Regions from separate parts of the Pseudomonas sp. SDO5532_S415 genome, predicted to be linked through region 2. Evidence: riboswitches for the same ligand, from Rfam matches in the RefSeq annotation. Region 2 holds a riboswitch; the other holds the start of a gene.
The links. Region 2 has a riboswitch for cobalamin ahead of ACW9HW_RS14745 (CbtB domain-containing protein). Riboswitches for the same ligand answer to the same signal wherever they lie in the genome.
Positions count from the first base shown of each region.

Region 1: another riboswitch for cobalamin. It lies ahead of cobO (cob(I)yrinic acid a,c-diamide adenosyltransferase); the one in region 2 lies ahead of ACW9HW_RS14745 (CbtB domain-containing protein).

Region 1 is NZ_JBSVWS010000094.1:4,441-11,319, forward strand. Features, by position in the region: gene ACW9HW_RS19240 (cobyrinate a,c-diamide synthase) at 1-995, opposite strand, end outside; gene cobO (cob(I)yrinic acid a,c-diamide adenosyltransferase) at 992-1,603, opposite strand; cobalamin riboswitch at 1,685-1,914, opposite strand; gene ACW9HW_RS19250 (hypothetical protein) at 2,067-2,651, shown strand; gene ACW9HW_RS19255 (PQQ-dependent sugar dehydrogenase) at 2,719-4,032, shown strand; gene ACW9HW_RS19260 (O-methyltransferase) at 4,148-4,801, opposite strand; gene ACW9HW_RS19265 (C40 family peptidase) at 4,820-5,356, opposite strand; gene ACW9HW_RS19270 (C40 family peptidase) at 5,522-6,166, opposite strand; gene hda (DnaA regulatory inactivator Hda) at 6,391-6,879, opposite strand, start outside.
Region 2 is NZ_JBSVWS010000056.1:2,868-9,746, reverse strand. Features, by position in the region: gene ACW9HW_RS14770 (fatty acid cis/trans isomerase) at 13-2,310, shown strand; gene nfuA (Fe-S biogenesis protein NfuA) at 2,516-3,100, shown strand; gene cobM (precorrin-4 C(11)-methyltransferase) at 3,267-4,013, opposite strand; gene ACW9HW_RS14755 (cobalamin biosynthesis protein) at 4,095-4,508, opposite strand; gene ACW9HW_RS14750 (CbtA family protein) at 4,505-5,209, opposite strand; gene ACW9HW_RS14745 (CbtB domain-containing protein) at 5,221-5,415, opposite strand; cobalamin riboswitch at 5,536-5,761, opposite strand; cobalamin riboswitch at 5,937-6,148, shown strand; gene cobW (cobalamin biosynthesis protein CobW) at 6,248-6,879, shown strand, end outside.

The DNA.
Region 1 (6,879 bases), on a different contig from region 2:
AGCGAATCGAGCAGATAAAGCATGCCGCCACATTCGGCCAGCAACGGTTTGCCCGCTGCGTGGTGCGCACGGATAGCGCTGAGCATCGACGTGTTTTGTGCCAGGGCCACATGGTGCAATTCCGGATAGCCACCCGGTAGATACAGGCTGTCTGCCTCCGGCAAATCCGCATCACGGATCGGCGAGAAAAACCGCAGCTCGGCGCCCATCGCCCGCAGCAAATCAAGGCTGGCGCCGTAGGTGAAGGCAAACGCTTCGTCCCGGGCCACGGCAATGCGCACGCCGGCCAGCAGTGGCTCGGCGGCAATCACATCCGGCGCGGCGAATTCAACCGCCGGCGGCAGCGCAACCTCGCAACTGCCGGCCAAGGCATCGGCTGCCGCATCGAGACGCACATCGAGGTCGTTCAACTCGCTGGCCTGGACGAGGCCGAGGTGTCGACTCGGCAATTCGATCCCGGTTTCCCGGGACAACGCACCATACCAACGCAGGCCTTCGGTCAGGCTGCCTTCGAGCAGTTGTGCATGACGCAAGGTGCCGACACGATTGGCCAGGACCCCGGCGAACGGCAAGTCCGGCTGATAGCGCGCCAGCCCCAGTGCCAGTGCGCCAAAGGTCTGGGCCATGGCGGTGCCGTCGATCACGCCCAGCACCGGCACACCGAAGTGCCGTGCCAGATCAGCGCTGGACGGTGTGCCGTCGAACAGCCCCATCACGCCTTCGATCAGGATCAGGTCGGCGTCGCCTGCGGCTTCCCACAACAAGCGGCGACTTTCCTGCTCGCCGACCATCCACATGTCCAGTTGATACACCGGCGCACCGCTGGCGCGCTCGAGAATCATCGGGTCGAGAAAGTCGGGGCCACATTTGAACACGCGAACCTTGCGCCCCTGATTGCGATGCAATCGGGCCAGCGCGGCGGTGACAGTGGTCTTGCCCTGTCCGGAGGCCGGCGCGGCAATCAGTACCGCGGGGCAACGACGGGGTTGACTCACAGCTCAACGCCTTTTTGCGCTTTGATCCCGGCCTGGAACGCGTGCTTGATCATGCCCATCTCGGTGACGGTGTCGGCCAGTTCGATCATCTCCGGTTTGGCACCGCGACCGGTGACCACCACGTGCTGCATCGGCGGACGTGCCTGCAAATCACTGAGCACCTGATCGAGATCGAGGTAGCCGTGCTTGAGCGCGATGTTCAATTCATCCAGCACCACCAGGCCGATGGATGGATCGCGCAGCAATTGCTGCGACACCGCCCAGGCCGCTTCAGCGGCGGCGATATCACGCTGACGGTCCTGGGTTTCCCAGGTAAAGCCCTCGCCCATCACATGAAAGCGCACCTGCTCGGGGAAGCGCCGGAAGAACAACTCCTCGCCCGTGCTGTTGCGCCCCTTGATGAACTGCACCACGCCGCACTGCATGCCGTGGCCCAGCGACCGGGCGAGCATGCCGAACGCCGAGCTGCTCTTGCCTTTGCCGTTGCCGGTCAGCACCAGCAACAGGCCGCATTCGTTCGGGGAATTGGCGATGCGTTCGTCGATCACGGCTTTCTTGCGCAGCATGCGCGCCAGATGACGTTCGTCACGATCAGGGGTATCAGTCATGGGGAGCTCTCCGTTGAGGCTGGATAACGGCGGGCAGGCACAAGAATAGACGGCAAGAAGCCTGGCATCGCCCACCGTGATGCCGCTTGGATGGATCAGGCCGGTCTCCGGGCTCATGAGCGGCGTTGGCCTGACTGCGCGCCTTCCCATGTCTTTTGACACAGTGGCTCAAGACGCAGCTTTCACTCATTTACCGTTGCGGGGGCAGCGCCGGAATTGCAGACCTTCGTGCTTTGAAGTGACCACTCACCGGCTTCCCTGTTTCACTCTGTCGGCCCAAGCCACAGAGCACCTGAAACAAGCCGCGAAGGTTAGAGGGTTGGGGGTGGAGCGTCAATTGAAGACGGGGCGTATGAGTGAATAACAGCCGCCCATCCACAATTTGACGTCAATCTTGTGCCACACTCTCAGCAGTGATATCAAAGAGCCACAACCCCACAACACAATAAAAAGGGTGAGCCCCATGCAAGGCATGATCATCAGCAATCCGAAGCTGGAATTCCTGCGACCGGTGCTGGAGCGCTGGTTCGAGTGTATTGACCGCTACAACGCTGTGCGTGGAGATAATGAAACACCGTACTGGCTCGACGAAAAGGCCAATCTCGGCCTGCTCTCAGCTGCGGCATGGATGGCGGAGACGGTCACGCTGCAACAATCGCCCACCCGCAAACAGATCGAAGAAGGCGAACGCAATGGCCGCGCCGACCTGTTTATCGCCACCCCCGAGGCCCGCACCTGGCTGCAGGCCACGCAACGCTGGCCACGGGTCAACAACCTGAACCTGACCCAGGCCCTGCACGACATCACCAGCAACGCCAGGCAAATCAGCTACGCGAGCGACCTGAAGCTCGGTTGCCTGTTCGTCGCCCCGCAAAAAGCCCAGCACGGCGCCACTCCGGAAGAACTGCAAGACATGGTCGACGACCTGCAAAAGGAGCACACCTGCGCCGTGGCCTGGTATTTCCCCTACGCCTATCGCAAGTTGCACAACGAAGCGGGCCACTATCACCCCGGCATCGCCGTGCTGCTGAAAGAGGCTCGCGGCTGAGGGTTGAACCATCCAGCGTCCAGACTTCTCTATGATTAGATCAAGGCATTCATAGGGAAGATCAGCAATGCGCACGCCTCAACTCGCTTTTGTCATCGCCCTCGCCGGAGGGCTCGCCGCCTGCGGTGAAACCTCCAGGCTGCAAGTCTCCGACGGCACCGGCCCGTCGCCCAAGCTGCCAGAACCGAACAAAACACTGATCCCGACTGTGAACATCGCGCCGGCCATCGGCTGGCCGGACGGCGCGAAACCCGTCGCTGCCGCCGGCACGCAAGTGGCCGCGTTCGCCGAAGGCCTTGATCACCCGCGCTGGCTTTACGTGCTGCCCAATGGCGACGTGCTGGTCGCCGAAACCAACGCCCCGCCAAAACCCGATGGCGGTCAAGGCATTCGTGGCTGGGTCATGAAAAAAGTCATGGGCCGTGCCGGGGCTGGCGTGCCGAGCCCGAACCGCATCACCTTGCTGCGAGATTCGGATCACGATGGCATTGCCGAGACCCGCACGGTCTTCCTGGAAAATCTCAACTCGCCTTTCGGCATGACCCTGGTCGGCAATGATCTATACATTGCCGATACCGATCGCCTGCTGCGCTTTCACTATGAAAACGGCGAGACGGTGATCAAGTCGCAGCCGATCAAAGTGGTGGATTTGCCGGGCGGCGCCCTGAATCACCACTGGACCAAAAACGTCATCGCCAGCAAGGACGGCAGCAAGCTGTACGTCACGGTGGGTTCGAACAGCAACGTCGGCGAAAACGGCATGGATCAGGAGGAAGGACGTGCAGCGATCTGGGAAGTGGATCGCGCCACCGGCAACCACCGGATCTTTGCTTCGGGGATTCGCAATCCGAACGGACTGGCCTGGGAACCCACCAGCGGTGCTTTGTGGACTGCGGTCAATGAGCGGGATGAAATCGGCAGCGACCTGGTGCCCGATTACATCACCTCCGTGAAGGACGGCGGGTTCTATGGTTGGCCTTACAGCTATTACGGCCAGCACGTCGACGTTCGCGTCGAGCCGCAAAAACCCGAGTGGGTGGCCAAGGCGATTGCACCGGACTACGCGGTGGGTCCGCATACCGCGTCACTGGGCCTGACGTTTGCCGAGGGCAACAAGTTGCCGGCGCAATTCAGGGAAGGCGCCTTTATCGGCCAGCACGGCTCATGGAACCGCAAGCCGCACAGTGGCTACAAAGTGATTTTCGTGCCCTTCAGCGCCGGCAAACCGAACGGGCAGCCGGTGGATGTGCTCACGGGGTTTCTCAATGACGACGAAAAAGCCATGGGCCGGCCGGTGGGGGTAGTGATCGATCAGCAAGGTGGCTTGCTGGTGGCGGATGATGTGGGGAACAAGGTTTGGCGGGTGTCCGCGACCAAATAACACCACATAACACTGTGGGAGCGAGCCTGCTCGCGAATAGGCCAGCACATTCAACATCAATGTTACCTGTCGTGCCGCATTCGCGAGCAGGCTCGCTCCCACAGAGACTCAGTGTTTAGCGTTTACGGCAGAGCGTAAGCCCATCCCCCAACGGCAACAACGATAAATCCACCCGCGAATCATCCTTCAAGGCACGATTGAGCGCCTGGATGGCGCGGGTGTCTTCACTTTCCGGATCAGCCTCAAGCACCCGGCCACTCCACAGCGTGTTATCGAACACGGCCAGACCGCCGGTGCGCAACAGACGCAACGCATGCTCCAGATAGACGGGATAGTTGGCCTTGTCAGCATCGATGAAAACAAGATCGAACTGCCCGGGCTGGTCCAGCGTACTCAGGGTTTGCAGCGCAGGCGCCAGACGCAGATCGATTCGCCCGGACAAACCGGCTTCCTGCCAGTAACGGTGCGCCGTAGCGTTGTAATCGCCGGGAATGTCACAGCAGATCAGCGAGCCGTCTTGCGGCAATGCCGCTGCCATGCACAGGGCGCTGTAACCGGTGAAAGTGCCGACTTCCAAAACACGCCTGGCGCCGATGAGTTTCACCAGCAACGCGAGAAACTGCCCCTGCTCGGGCGCCACTTGCCAACGCGCCATGGGCAGCGCCTGGGTCTCGTCGCGCAAACGCTTGAGCAGTTGCGTTTCACGCAGGGACACGTCCAGCAGGTACTGATAGAGCGAATCGTCGAGATTGAGCGTGCGAGCGGTCATGACCACAACCTCCGGCGGTTACGGATTGCGCGCCAGGTGCTCCGGTTGCAGGACGCGCTTGGCGCTCAGGTAGGCTTTCTGCCAATACACCTTGGACAAGCTGTCGAGCTTGACCGTGCCACCCGTGGCAGGCGCGTGGACGAACCGGCCTTCGCCGACGTAGATGCCGGCATGGTTGACCTGGGAACTGCCATTGGTGGCGAAGAAAACCAGATCACCTGTTTGCAGCCCTTCCTTGCCCACGTTGGCCGCTTGCATGGTGATCATTTCACGGGTGGTGCGCGGCAAGGAAATCCCGGTGACATCACGGTACACGTAACCGATCAACCCGCTGCAATCGAAACCGGAATCCGGCGTATTGCCGCCCCAGCGATAAGGCGTGCCCACCAGGCCCAACGCGCGGAACAGCACGTCTTCAGCTTCAGGCGAAAAGGCTTGGGAGGGACCGAAAACGATGGGCGCGCGAACCACCGGCGCTGGCGGCGGTGTGCGACTGGCGCAGGCGCTGAGCAGCGCTGCGAAAAGCATGATTGCGAGGCGGGCCGACGTCGACATAGGCAGAGCATCCTGATCTGGCTGCGGCTTTTTTTCTGCAGAGACGCAGAAAAGAAAACCGCCTGCGCAGTACGCAGGCGGTTTGCCATCATTCATAGATCAGATTCTAGCGCTTATGCGGCAAACTTCAAGTAAGACTTTAAGTTCGCCTTACAAACTGTCCGCTTACTTGCGAGCCGTGACGATCGGGCTTGCCGCAGGAGCCATCGCGAGGGCGCGCTTGGCTTCGATGAAGGTTTTGCTCCAGTAGCTGTCGCCCAGGCTATCGATCCGCACACCACCGCTTTTGCGGCTGCTGGAATGAATAAACTGATTGTCACCCAGGTAGATCCCGGCGTGACTGACGCGACCGCGACGGCCATTGGTGGCGAAGAACAGCAGGTCGCCTGGTTCAAGTTTGTTGCGAGACACCAGCGGCGCATCCACGTTGATCATTTCGCGGGTGGAGCGTGGCAGGTTCATGCCCGCCTCTTCGCGGAACAGATAACCGATGAAACCGCTGCAATCAAAACCGGCTTCAGAGGTACCGCCAAAACGGTAACGGGTACCGATCAGGGACATGCCGCGTTCGAGGATACTGTCGGCCAGAACTGGAAGTTGATAAGACTTGCCGTCGGCGAAGGCGGCCAGTTCTTTTTCAGTCGCTACTTCGTCCTGGAAAAGAGAATCCTGATAACGAACGGAAGAGGCAGTAACAGTGTCTTGAACCTGCTGTTGTTGCGCTTGCTGCGACACCGGAGTGTGGGCAGCGCAACCGAACAACAGGGTAACGAGTGCGAGGGGCACGAGGGGTGCAAAGCGCTTTAGCATGGGCACGACCGTGGCTGATAGTTTTAAAGAAGCCGAGACTATGCCCGCTATCAAACCCATTTGCAAATTCAATCGAACTTTTTGTGACTTCTCGGTTTCTCGTTTACATCTAAGCGCTTAAGCCCTATTTGATCGTTTGCGCAGACTACTAGTTGTAGGAAAGCGTGTTTTCTGGCGCCTGAAACTTGCCAAAACTGCTGTAGGCATTGGCTTTACCAGGCGTGTTACCAGCCCAGCGTTTCTTTCAGGAACGGAATAGTCAGCTTGCGCTGGGCTTGAAGGGAGGCCTGATCGAGACGTTCAAGCAACTCGAACAGCGCGCTCATGCTTCGGGTACCGCGGGTCAGGATAAAATGCCCGACTTCATCGGTCAGGTGCAGGCCGCGACGGGATGCACGCAGTTGCAGGGCACGCAGCTTGTCTTCGTCGGAGAGCGGGCGCATCTGGAAGATCAGTGCCAGGGTCAGGCGGGATTTGAGGTCCGCCAGCTTCACCGGCAACTCGCGCGGGGACGTCGACGCGGCAATCAGCAGGCGCCGACCGCTGTCACGCAGACGATTGAACAGATGGAACAGCGCCTCTTCCCAATCCGCCTTGCCGGCAACGGCCTGCAGATCATCCAGACAGACCAGTTCGTACTGTTCGAGGTTGTCGAGAATCTCGATGCCGCGATCCATCAACTCGGCCAGCGGCAGATACACCGCCGGCTCGCC
Region 2 (6,879 bases):
GGGATCAGGGACATGTCGTATCGCGTCGTCATCAGCAGTGTATTGCTGTTATTAAGCTGGGGCGCCGTGGCGCAAGACCCGGTTGTTTCTCCTTCTATTTCCTACAGCCGCGACATTCAACCGATCTTCACTGAAAAGTGCGTGGCCTGCCATGCCTGCTACGACTCCGCCTGTCAGCTCAACCTTGGCAGTGGCGAGGGTGTGGCCCGTGGGGCGAGCAAGATCCCGGTGTACGACGGCGACCGTAGCCAGGCCGCGGCACCGACCCGGTTGTTTTATGATGCCTTCGGCAAGCGCGCCTGGCAGCAAAAGGGCTTCTACTCGGTGCTCGATGCTCAGGGCAGTCAGGCGGCATTGATGGCGCGCATGCTCGAATTGGGTCACCGGACGCCGCTGCAACCCAATGCCAAACTTCCACAAGACATCGCCCTCGGCCTCAATCGCGACAATGTGTGCGCGATGCCGGCGGAGTTCGACAGCTACGCCAGTTCCCATCCGAATCAGGGCATGCCACTGGCGGTCACCGGGCTGACCGATCAGCAGTACCAAACCTTGCAGCGCTGGCTCGCGTCCGGTGCGCCGATCGATGAGCAGGGCCTGGTGCCCAGCGCCAGGGAAGCGTTGCAGGTGGTGCAGTGGGAAAACCTGCTCAACGCACCTGGCGCCCGGCAAAGTCTGGTGGGGCGCTGGTTGTTCGAGCACTGGTTCCTCGCGCACCTTTACTTCAAGGACGGCGAGCCGGGGCACTTCTTCCAGTGGGTGCGCTCGCGCACGCCGACCGGCCAGCCCATCGACCTGATCAATACCCGTCGCCCGAACGATGATCCGGGCACGCAGTTTTATTACCGCTTGTGGCCGGTGCAGGGTGTGATCGTGCACAAGACCCACATCACGTATCCGCTGAGCGCGGCGAAGATGGCCCGGGTCAAAAGCCTGTTCTACAACGGCAACTGGCAAGCCAGCGCCTTGCCGGGCTATGGGCCGGAAAGTCGGGCCAATCCATTTGCCACGTTCGAGGCCATCCCGGCCCAGGCGCGTTATCAATTCATGCTCGATAACGCCGAGTATTTCGTGCGCACTTTTATTCGCGGCCCGGTGTGCCGGGGGCAAATCGCCACGGACGTGATCCGCGATAACTTTTGGGCGCTGTTCCAGGCGCCCGAGCACGACCTCTATATCACCGACCCGAATTACCGTGGCCAGGCCACGCCGTTGCTGGCGATGCCGGGGCAGAACGACGATGTCGGCAGTGTCCTGAGCCTGTGGCACGACTACCGCGACAAGCGCAACGAGTACGAGGCCTTGCGCCGCGACAGCTACGCCGACCTGCCGGCACCCAGTTGGTCGACCTTGTGGGCCGGCAATGACAATGCGCTGCTGAGCATCTTCCGGCACTTCGACAGTGCCGCCGTGACCAAGGGCCTTATCGGCGAGGTGCCGCAAACGATGTGGCTGTTCGACTTCCCGCTGCTGGAACGCACCTATTATCAGTTGGCGGTGAATTTCGATGTGTTCGGCAACGTCTCCCATCAAGCCCAGACACGCCTGTACTTCGACCTGATCCGCAATGGCGCCGAACAGAACTTCCTGCGCCTGATGCCCGCCGATTCGCGCGATGGCTACCTCGACGACTGGTATCAGAGCAGCGGCAAATTCAAGATGTGGATGGATTACGAGTCCATCGACAACGACAAGCCGACCGCGCTGAAGCTCGATGAAAAAGACCCGAAACGCGACTTCGCCATGCAGATGCTGGCGCGCTATGGCGAACTTGATGCCAAGCCGGATCCGATCAATCGCTGCGACGGCGCCTATTGTTCGCGCCCGAACATCGACCCGGACTTGCAGAGCGCCGAACAGGCCTTGAGTCACCTGGCGTCACGCCCGGCGGCCGGGCTCAAGGTCATCGATCAGTTGCCGGAAGCGTCAATGCTGCGCGTCGAAACCGCAAACGGCCAGCGTGTGGTGTACAGCCTGCTGCGCAATCGCGCGCACAGTAACGTGGCGTTTCTGCTCGGCGAGTCGCTGCGTTATCAGCCCGGGCTGGATACCGTGACCATTTTCCCGGGAGTACTCAGCAGTTATCCGAACTTCATGTTCAACATTCCCGCCGGGGAGGTCCCGGCATTTGTGGATGCGATGGAAAACGCCAAGGATGCCGACCGTTTCGAGAAAATCGTCGAACGCTGGGGGATTCGGCGCAGCCATCCGCAGTTCTGGTTTTACTTTCATGACTTGAGCCGCTACATCCACGAGACCGAGCCGGTGGAAGAGGGCGTGCTGGACATGAATCGCTACGAAAACCTGTAATCAACCGCTGATCCCTTGTGGGAGCGAGCCTGCTCGCGAACGCGGTGTGTCAGTCGACCAAGATGTCGGCTGGCAGTCCGTCTTCGCGAGCAGGCTCGCTCCCACAAGGGGCGCAATCGTCGAAATCTTTTCCCGACAAAAATACTAGGACTTTGTCCGGCGCGATGATTGGCGTAAACTGCGCCCAAGCCTGCGAGGAGTTTCCATGACCGCTATTACCATCACCGACGCCGCCCACGATTACCTGGCTGATCTGCTCTCCAAGCAGAACACCCCGGGCATCGGCATCCGCGTCTTCATCACCCAGCCTGGCACCCAGTACGCCGAAACCTGCATTGCCTACTGCAAGCCGGGCGAAGAAAAACCCGAAGACACCGCACTGGGGCTCAAAAGCTTCACTGCTTACATCGATCACTTCAGCGAAGCCTTTCTGGATGACGCGGTTGTCGACTACGCCACCGACCGCATGGGCGGCCAGCTGACCATCAAGGCGCCCAACGCCAAAGTACCGATGGTCAACGCCGACAGCCCGATCAACGAGCGTATCAATTACTACCTGCAAACCGAGATCAACCCGGGGCTGGCCAGCCACGGCGGTCAGGTCAGCCTGATCGATGTGGTCGAAGACGGCATCGCCGTTCTGCAGTTCGGCGGCGGTTGCCAGGGCTGCGGCCAGGCCGACGTGACCTTGAAGGAAGGCATCGAGCGCACCTTGCTCGAGCGCATCCCCGAGCTCAAGGGCGTGCGTGACGTCACTGACCACACGCAGAAAGAAAACGCCTACTACTAAGGCGTTCGCTGCGAACTAAAAAACGGCGCTGTGGCGAGGGAGCTTGCTCCCGCTCGACTGCGAAGCAGTCGCAAATCAGCCAATACATTTTCCCGTGATGAATGTGTTGGCTGATGTGGGACCGCTCCGCGGTCCAGCGGGAGCAAGCTCCCTCGCCACAAGTGCTTCAGGGCCGGTACAAATGCGCATGCCCCGCACGGTACAGCGACGACTCGCTGAAATGATCACTCCCCAACACCCGACCCACCAGAATCAACGCCGTGCGCCGAAACCCCTTGGCGGCAACCTTCCCGGCAATATCCTCGAGCGTCCCCACCACCCAATCCTGATCCGGCCAGGTCGCCCGGTGAATCACCGCGATCGGGCAATCCGCGCCGTAATGCGGCAACAACTCGGCAAGGATTTTCTCCAGATGATTGACCCCCAAGTGGATCGCCATGGTCGCCCCATGCTGCGCCAGGCTGCCCAGTTCTTCGCCCACCGGCATGGCGGTTTTGTCGGCATAGCGGGTCAGGATCACGCTTTGGGACACGTCCGGCAACGTCAGCTCTGCGCCCAGTAACGCTGCGCAAGCGGCCGTCGCGGTGACGCCGGGGATGATCTCAAAGGGAATGTCGAGTTCACGCAGGTGGCGAATCTGTTCGCCGATGGCGCCATACAGGCTCGGATCGCCGGAATGCACCCGGGCTACGTCCTGACCGTTGGCATGGGCAGTCCTGATCAATTCGATAATCTGTTCCAGATGCAATTCGGCGCTGTTGACCACCTTTTGCGCGTGATGACCTTCAAGCACGGCGGTGGGTACCAGCGAGCCGGCATAGATGATGACCGGGCAACTGCGAATCAGCCGCTGGCCTTTGACGGTGATGAGTTCCGGATCGCCGGGACCTGCGCCAATGAAGTAGACGGTCATTGTCGGTTCCTGTGAAAAAAGGTGATGGGCAACGCTTCAGATGAAGATTGCTCATGATCGAAGGCGGGATTATCGGGGATTTTATGCGGCGCCGGCCAATGCCAGCGTAGCCTGGGCATATTTTTGTCGCGGGATCAGCAGTTTTGCCGGCGCATTGGCCAGTTGTTCGGCCATGGCCAGGGCGGCACTTTCCGCCACGCCGTAGCACCCGGTGCGTTCGAAGGCGATCTGCGAATGATGGCTGAGCTGCGCTTGATAGGCCGCCAACTGTACGCTGCTGAAATACATCATCTGCAAGCCGAGTTGTTCGGCCAGTTCGATCAGGGCCGGTTCGTCACGCTTCAAGTCGATGCTGGCCAGGGCCTTGATCTGATGAAGTTCGATCTGGTTGGCCTGCAGCGCCTGATCGAGCAGCGCTCGCAGCGTACTGACGGGGCAGCCGCGCTGGCAGCCCAGGCCGACCACCAGGGTCGGCGCAGTGCCGGTATCCATCATGCGTGGTATTGGCCATCGCTTTTACGGCGAAACAACCAGGCGCTGATCAGGCCCAGGGCGAGCCAGAACGCGACGTTGGTCAGTTGCGAAGCGATTTTGAACTGAGTCTCCAGTGCTTGCGGGGCGAGCATCGAGTGCACGTCCGGTTGCGGTGCGCCAATCACATGGGGCACGGCAAGGATCGCCACACCGAGGATTTTCATCAGCCAGTGGCGGCTGAACGCGATCAGGGCGATGCCGACAGCCGTGGACGCGGCGGTGCCGATCCACCAGAGCTGTCGTTGTGCCAGATCGGCGGCCGCCGTGCCCGGCAATTCAGGCGGCAGTCCGAGGGTCGGTGCCAGCACGAAAGTGGCGTAACCCGCGAGCCCCCAGAGCAGGCCCTGGGACGTTTTGGTCGGCGCGCGCAAGGTGTAGAGACCGGCGAGCATCAGGGCGAAACCGACCGCCACCACCAGATTGCCACCTGTGGTCGACAGCACGCGCTGCCAGCCGTCTTCCGGCTCCCAGGCTTCGCCGTCGTGAGTGTGGGCGGCGACGCCGGCGGCGTGTTCGTGCACTTCAACGGCGGCGGGTTCGGGTTTTTCGTAGGTCTCGGCCTGCAAAATCAGCGGAGAAACCCAAAGGCTTTGCAGCAGTGTGAGCAGCAGGGCGGCCAGCAACCCGGTGAAACCTGCGGTTTGCGCAATACGCTTGATCATGTCGGCAGGTCTCAATGGCACGGGAATGCGGCGCTGTGACGGGTATCGTGAGCGGCGTTGTGGACCGCTTCGATGTGCGAGAAACCGGCGAAATACACAAGGCTGGCGCCGAGGATCGACGCGAATACGGCGGCGGTCAGGCGTTGGGTCAGGGTTGTGGTGCTGCTGGCGGTGCTGCTGTGGTCGGTGCTGCTGATGATCGACATGGCGTTTCCCTCTGTTCTGTCAGCGGGGAATCAAAAGCGCATGCAAGAACCCGCGCACCAGCGAGCGCAGGGATTCGAACAGCGCCCGCCCACCGCGGGTTTGTCATTCAGTGATGTTTTGGTCACTTTGTGTTGCGGGCCGGTCTCCGGGCTCACGAGGGGCGCAGGCTTTCGCCTTGACCTGCAAGCATCACCTTCCCATGCCTCATCGACACAGTGGATCTGACACTTCGCTCGCTTACCGTTGCGGGGGCAGCACCGGACTGACATGGCTCTAGAGTAAAGCACATGATTCACCGGTTTCCCGTTTCACCCTGTGAAGGGCACCCGTAACAAGAGGTGTAGGAGAGCATGGGCGAGGGTGGGGCGTCAATTGGCAGGGGTTCTCATCTTGAACCGAGGTGAATTCTTCGCGAGCGGGCTCGCTCCCACAGGTGGCCGCATTCCAATGTGGGAGCGAGCCTGCTCGCGAAGGGGCCAGTGAGGGTGTCACAAGACATTGACCCGCCCCCATACCATGCGTAGCCTTGCGCTTTCGAGGTTCTTCGGCGTTTGCCGAAGCTAAGAAGGGAACGCGGTCGATGCCGCGGCTGCCCCCGCAACTGTGAACGGTGATGTTCGCTGCCACGCCACTGCACGCTCATGTCCTGAGCCCGCGGGAAGGCGCAGCGAACGCCAGTCCAATGATTGGCACACCGTCAGCCAGGAGACCTGCCTCGATACAGATTCTCACTACAACCGGGCGGGGTGATCCGGTGGCGAACGCTTCCGGCTCGCATGCGCGTTGCCGGTTCTCGTCCCGTATGCCCGCCACCTTGCCAAAGGGCATCCGATGAAAACACTGGCCAAACTCCCCGTCACCATCGTTACCGGCTTCCTCGGCTCGGGCAAAACCACTTTGCTGCGGCACATGCTCGACAATGCCCAGGGCCGCCGCATCGCGGTGATCGTCAACGAGTTCGGCGAGCTGGGCATCGACGGCGAGATCCTCAAGCAATGCTCCATCGGTTGCACCGAAGAAGAAGCTGTTGGCCGGGTCTATGAACTGGCCAACGGTTGCCTGTGCTGCACCGTCCAGGAAGAGTTCTTCCCGGTCATGCGCGAACTGGTGGCCCGTCGCGGCGATCTCGATCACATCCTCATCGAAACTTCGGGCCTGGCCCTGCCAAAACCGCTGGTCCAGGCTTTCCAGTGGCCGGAAATCCGTAGCGCCTGCACCGTTGACGCGGTGATCACCGTGGTCGACAGCCCGGCGGTGGCCGCCGGTACTTTTGCCGCGTTCCCCGATCAGGTCGACGCCCAGCGCAAACTCGACCCGAACCTGGACCACGAATCGCCACTGCACGAACTGTTCGCCGACCAACTGGCCAGCGCCGACCTGGTGATCCTCAACAAGGCCGACCTGATCAACCCGGAAGATCTGGCCCGCGTGCGCCTGGAAGTCGCCGAGGAACTGCCACCGGC